Linked DNA regions of Desulfitobacterium hafniense DCB-2. The protein of the gene in region 1 binds, or shares a complex with, the protein of each later gene. Links are inferred from orthologs where the notes say so. Each region holds a gene or a part of one and is shown in the gene's direction. Other genes may lie near its edges.

Region 1 (3,237 bases):
AGGCACGATTGCCATTAATGCTAGCGATGCTAAAGCATTAGGTCTGAAAACCGGAGATTTAGCTATTTTAGAGAATCCTCTCGGCGCACAAGAAAAGGGTAAGGTTTTTGTTACAGAGGGAATGCGACCGGGTACAATCAAACTTGGATTCGGTACGGGTGGCCGCTTCTCACCTGGAATTGGCCCAACTTCTAAGAGTAAGGACTATACTCCAAACCACAGTGGTTTAGTTGATCCGAATGCTCATAGCCCGATTATGGGTATGCCCTGTTATGCCGATATGATTATCAAAGTCGAAAAAGCATAAGTAATATTCTAGAGGAGCCAGGGCACTCGCTCTGGCTCCATGTCCCTTTCGGAAAGAATGGAGGCTAGTTCAATGGAAATCCAAGAACTAAAACAGATCTTTATCACACAACAAGAACTTTATCGTTTCCTGAGTAACGTTATTACTTTAGGGCCTAAGAAGGAACTTCTTGATCGCTTTCAAGGTGTATATAGTGAATTGATCCATGAAGAAGCAGACGATGATAATTTAGTAAAAGGCTTAATTACGATTCAAATGTCACTACGTGGAAAAGACCTTGCTTCTTATGAAGCGGTTTTGACTAGAGAATATACGAGGCTGTTTATTGGTCCGGGAAAACCACCTGTAAGCCCATACGCCTCAATCTATATAAGTGATGAACCCAAGCCAAGGCTAATGGATGAAAGCACGATTGAAGTTCGCAAGCAATACCTCGATGCCAATATCGTGATGGCGAATATGAATTCTGTTCCAGATGACTTTTTAGGTGCAGAACTTGAGTATATCAATTATTTAACCATTAAATCTTTAGAGGCGATTAAGAACTCAGAGTCCGAAGAATTAGGGTTGTTTCTTCTAAAGCAGGAAGACTTTATTAGTAATCATTTAGCCACTTGGATTCCTAAATTTTCAGAAAGAATATTTGAATTTACATCAGAAGATTTCTTTAAAGGCATGGCATTACTTTTGAATGGTTTAATTAATTCGCACTTAGCAATCTTAGAAGACTTTAAATATAGCCTTAAGGTTTTCATGGACTAGGTTATCTCTCTCTATCCCCAATATCTATATCCAAAGCCTGTCTGTTCAAGGCGATCGGGCCAGAATAATGCACTTGTGACCAGGAATAATAATCTTTATTGAACCATCCTCAATTAGTAGCGAGGATGGTTCAATTGACATATCGGCAAATAAGCATATACTTATATTGTACGACGAAATTTTACTAGGGAGGAAATTTATGAGCAATAAGATAGTCTATTTTATCTGCACCGGTAATTCCTGTCGTAGTCAGATGGCTGAAGGTTTTGGCAAGAAATATCTGGGCGATCAGTACAAGGTCTATAGTGCAGGAGTTGAAGCCCATGGCTTGAATCCGAAGGCAGTAGAAGTTATGGCCGAAGTTGGGGTGGATATATCTGAACAGACCTCAGATATTCTTGACCCGGCAATACTAAGTCAGGCGGACCATGTGATTACCTTATGTGGAGATGCCAAGGATCGTTGCCCGATTGCCCCTCCTCATGTCAAGAGAGATCATTGGGGATTTGATGATCCTGCTCAGGCAGAAGGCTCTGAAGAAGAACGTATGATTACTTTTCGGCGGGTAAGGGACGAAATCGAGGAACGGATTAAGAAATTTGCCTTAGAAAGGAAAGTAAAAAAGATCATTTGATTATGTGTATTAAAAAGTGGGGGGATTCAATGAATGAAACGGAAATTCTAGAAAGTCTTGTTGAAGAATTTAAAGCATTAGGGGATAAGACACGATTGCGAATTATAAGCTTAATCCACAATCAAGAGTTATGCGTATGTGATCTGACTGAAGTATTGGAAATCAGTCAACCCGGAGTATCTCAACATATGCGGAGACTTCGTCAGGGTGGCTTGGTTAAAGAGCGTCGGGGAGGACAATGGACCTATTATTCTTTAAACGAGGATAATCCTTTTATAGAGGTAATACTTCCGCTGATCCCTGTGATTCAAGAGGATGAAAAGCGCTTGCAAGAATTTCGTGAAGGTAAGGAAAAGGCGAGGAGGATGTTAAATGAGTGTTGATCTGCCAACCAGTCGGAGGCTTTCGGTATTAGATCGCTATTTGACGCTGTGGATTTTTCTGGCCATGGGCATCGGGGTGGGAATTGGCTATCTTTTCCCAGGGGTGTCGGATTGGTTAAATTCTTTGTCCATCGGTTCTACATCCATTCCCATTGCCATCGGACTTATCGTCATGATGTATCCACCGTTAGCAAAGGTAAAGTATGAGGAGATGGGACTCGTTATCAAGAATAAGAAGGTCATGTCTTTATCGATCGTTCAGAACTGGATAATCGGTCCCCTCCTTATGTTCGTGCTTGCTGTGGTCTTCCTCCATGATTATCCGGAATATATGGCAGGACTTATTTTGATCGGGTTAGCTCGTTGTATTGCCATGGTGATTCTCTGGAACAGCTTAGCAAAGGGAGATTCCGAGTATGCAGCAGCCATTGTAGCGCTGAACTCAATTTTCCAGGTTATATTTTACTCTGTATTTGCTTATTTCTTTATCACCCTTCTTCCTCAGTGGTTAGGTATAGCTCAGGGTTTAGAAATTCACATTAGTATGGGGGAAGTAGGGAAGAGTGTTCTTATCTATTTGGGTATACCTTTCCTGGCGGGGATGCTTACTCGTATGTTTTTGCTGCCGAGGAAAGGGAAGGAATGGTATGAAAAAACCTTTGTCCCCACGATTAGTCCATTAGCGTTGCTCGCACTGCTCTTTACAATTGTCATTATGTTTTCGTTAAAAGGGCAGTATATCGTAACCCTGCCCATGGATGTGGTGCGAATTTCTATACCGTTAGTAATTTACTTTTTGGTGATGTTTTTCGTCTCCTTTTTTATGAGCTATCGGATGGGCATCCCTTATGAACAGGCGGTGACTCTGTCCTTTACTGCGGCAAGCAACAACTTTGAGTTAGCCATTGCCGTGGCTGTAGCTGTCTTCGGAATTAACTCCGGGCAAGCCTTTGCCGCAGTCATCGGGCCTTTAATTGAGGTGCCGATTATGATTGCCTTAGTTAATGTGGCCTTGAAGATGGGAGCAAAATATTTTAAAGTGGAACAAAAAGCGCTTTAGGCAAAAAAATGATTCAACATCAAGACTATTTCGTTGTGTTTCTTTCTTAATCATAGACGGGGATGTCGCACACCGCTGGTGTGCGTTCATC
Region 2 (3,185 bases), 2.5 Mb from region 1 along the record:
CCTATATCGTTTTAGCAGAAGAGGGAATCAAATCCCCCATTGCTAAATTCTTCAGCGAAGAGCAGCTTAACGGCTTAATCGCCAAACTGAAAGGGGAAACAGGAGATATTCTCTTCTTTGTAGCCGATAAGGAAGCTGTCGTTGCCGATGCCTTGGGACACTTAAGGCTGGAATTAGGAAAACGTCTGGGACTCATACCTGAGGATGCCTTGAACTTCTTATGGGTTACGGAATTCCCCCTTCTCCAGTGGGATGAAGAAGATAAGCGTTTTGTAGCAATTCACCATCCTTTCACCTCACCCATGACCGAGGATCTGCCCCTCTTGCCAACAGAACCGGGTAAAGTCAGAGCCAAGGCTTATGATATGGTTCTTAACGGAACAGAATTGGGCGGAGGAAGTATCCGTATCCATCAAAGAGAAGTTCAGGAGCAGATGTTTGACCTGTTAGGCCTTACCCCTGAGGAGGCCAAGGCTAAATTTGGTTACTTGCTGGATGCCTTTGAATATGGTACGCCTCCTCATGGTGGGATTGCCTTTGGCTTAGACCGGTTGATCATGCTCTTAACGGGCAAGGATAATATCCGGGATGTGATCGCCTTCCCCAAGACCCAAAGTGCGTCTGATCTCATGATTCAAGCTCCATCTTCCGTTGACGAAAAGCAATTGAAAGAATTGCACATCAAAAGGGATATTCTGCCGGGTAAAACAAAATAATATAATGATATCAAATGGAACAATACATTCCATCTGAATTTTAAATAGCAAAACCTTTGACAAAGGAAGGGACTCTGTTTTATAATAAAGGATGTACCCCCTATGGGTATCAGAGAGGGGAACGTGTAGTGCAGGAAAACTCTGATTTAGCACAAAAGGAAGATATTATCCGTCGTTTGAAGAAAATTGAAGGTCAGGTTAAAGGTCTTCAGCGCATGGTGGATAATGAAAAGTATTGTGTGGATATTTTAATTCAAGTTGCAGCTGTACGCGCAGCCATTAATAAAGTTGGCGTTTTAATCTTTGAGAACCATTCGCGGGAGTGTTTGCAAAAAGCTGTAGTAGAAAACCATCAGGATGAATCCATCGATGAATTGATTGCCGTTTTAGCGAAATTCATTAAGTAGCTCATAGTTAATCCATTATGTTATTTATAGCAGCTGAATTAATTCAAACTAATTTGAGGAGGGTATATTCATGGCAGGCGAAAATGTTAAGACCTTTACAACAGCAAATTGGAATGAAGAAGTTTTGGGTTCCGACAAAGCCGTATTAGTAGATTTCTGGGCGGCTTGGTGCGGACCCTGCCGTATGGTTGCTCCTATCATTGAGGAGCTGGCAGATGAAATGGCAGGAAGAGTCATCATCGGCAAGCTTAATGTGGATGAGGAACCGGCAATTGCCGGACAATACCAAGTGATGAGCATTCCCACTTTAGCTGTTTTTAAAAACGGCCAAGTGGTGGATAAGAGTGTAGGGTTCCGCGGTAAGGCTGACCTCGTCAAAATGATTGAAAAACATGCCTAATTAAGTGGACTCTTGCCTTGGGTAACCTAAGGTAAGGAAGATCAAAACGGTGCCATTCGGCACCGTTTTTGTATTAATCAGGCTCCTTTGCTGTGCTTTTGTTATCATCAGGCTTAGTTCCATGTCATTCCGAGGGCGGAATAACCTGAGGTTTGCCGCGGTTATCGCGGTCCTGTCCCGTTCCGGAAGGAGTAAAGAAATTCTCTCCCTGGACTTCTTGGGGCAAATACCCTTGCTCCACCCAATGACCGGGATAGTCATGAGGATAAAGGTAGTTCTTGCCATGGCCCATTTTTTTGGCCCCCGGATAATTAGCATCCCGCAGATGCGCAGGAACCTGGCCGGTGGGATGGGAGCGGACATAGCCCGTGGCTCTGTCGATAGCCATAATGGTGCTGTTGCTCTTAGGAGCCGTGGCAATGGCCAGGACGGCTTGGGCGATTGGGATTCTGGCCTCAGGAAGCCCCACCCATTCCAGGGCATTGGCTGCTGCATGAGCCTGGAGCATCACCATAGGGTCCGCCAGTCCCACATCTTCGGAAGCATGGACGATAATCCGGCGCACGATAAAGCGGGGATCTTCTCCCGATTCCAGTAGGACTGCCAGCCAATAAAGGGCCGCATCGGGGTCGGAGCCGCGCATACTTTTGATAAAGGCTGAGACAATATCGTAGTGATTATCCCCATTTTTATCAAAACGCATTGCTCTTTGCTGTATGGATTCTTCAGCTACAGACAAAGTGATCCGGCGCACTCCCTGCTCAGGAGGGGTAGTGAGTACGGCCAATTCCAAAGCATTTAAGGCCCGCCGCAGATCCCCGTTGGCGAAATTAAGCCAATGCTCCCAGGCCTCCGGATCGATGCTTACCGAGTAATTTCCCAGTCCCCGTTCCTTATCGGCCAGAGCTTGTGCCAAGCCGCTGCGAATATCCTCTGCCGTGAGAGGCTGGAGGCGAAAGAGAGTGGAACGGCTTAACAGAGCGGAGTTAAGCTCAAAAAAAGGATTTTCGGTGGTCGCGCCGATAAAGGTAATGGTTCCATTCTCCACGGCGGGGAGCAAGGCATCTTGTTGACCTTTATTAAAACGATGAACTTCATCACAGAAGACAAGGGTTTTCTTGCCATAGAGATGCAGTTGCTCCGTGGCCGTTTGAATGATCTCCCGGATCTCTTTGACGCCGGCTGCCACTGCATTAATACGCACAAAGCCGGATGACGTGGTGTTGGCAATGACTTGAGCCAAGGAGGTCTTACCTGTTCCCGGAGGTCCGTAAAGAATGAGAGAAGTGACCCGGTCCGCTTCGATGGCCCGGCGGAGAAGCTTTCCCTTGCCGATGATTTCCGATTGCCCGATATAGTCATCAAGAGTTCGGGGACGCATCCGTTCGGCCAGCGGAGCGATTTGATGGGGGTTAAAAGAAGCTGAGAATAAGTCCATGCGTAACAATCCTTTCTGAAGCTGAACTCTATATTACATTGAAAACAAATGTGTCTTTAGGATAGGTACTAAGTAAAGGGAGCAGCTTGACCTAACCTTAGTATACTTTGTTTCCTGGTTTAATTAAAGAAAGATGAATGAGCAGTACACTAACTAAACCTCTACAGCTGATTATAATCAAAAAAGAGGTATAGCATAAGAGCTTCTGATAACTAAATGGGAAT

Evidence for each region.
Region 2: the proteins of arsC (region 1) and trxA are in contact, whole or in part, in an NMR structure (PDB 2IPA), measured with the Bacillus subtilis proteins. The link is inferred for Desulfitobacterium hafniense DCB-2 from one-to-one orthologs.

The regions. Positions count from the first base shown.
Region 1 is NC_011830.1:1,307,287-1,310,523, forward strand. What follows is about bases 76-2,985. They hold arsC (arsenate reductase (thioredoxin)), read left to right. Parts: upstream 76-1,268; coding sequence 1,269-1,703; downstream 1,704-2,985. Other genes in these bases: DHAF_RS06065 (molybdopterin-containing oxidoreductase family protein), read left to right, coding at 76-307; DHAF_RS06070 (TorD/DmsD family molecular chaperone), read left to right, coding at 380-1,069; DHAF_RS06080 (ArsR/SmtB family transcription factor), read left to right, coding at 1,733-2,086; arsB (ACR3 family arsenite efflux transporter), read left to right, coding at 2,076-2,985. Also shown: more of DHAF_RS06065, read left to right, coding at 1-75; more of arsB, read left to right, coding at 2,986-3,146. UniProt on the Bacillus subtilis protein: Catalyzes the reduction of arsenate [As(V)] to arsenite [As(III)]. In vitro, can dephosphorylate para-nitrophenyl phosphate (pNPP).
Region 2 is NC_011830.1:3,805,638-3,808,822, reverse strand. What follows is about bases 1-2,858. They hold trxA (thioredoxin), read left to right. Parts: upstream 1-1,193; coding sequence 1,194-1,523; downstream 1,524-2,858. Other genes in these bases: DHAF_RS17870 (replication-associated recombination protein A), read right to left, coding at 1,648-2,858; DHAF_RS17880 (metal-sensitive transcriptional regulator), read left to right, coding at 845-1,123; aspS (aspartate--tRNA ligase), read left to right, coding at 1-716. Outside these bases: more of DHAF_RS17870, read right to left, coding at 2,859-2,961. UniProt on the Bacillus subtilis protein: Participates in various redox reactions through the reversible oxidation of its active center dithiol to a disulfide and catalyzes dithiol-disulfide exchange reactions.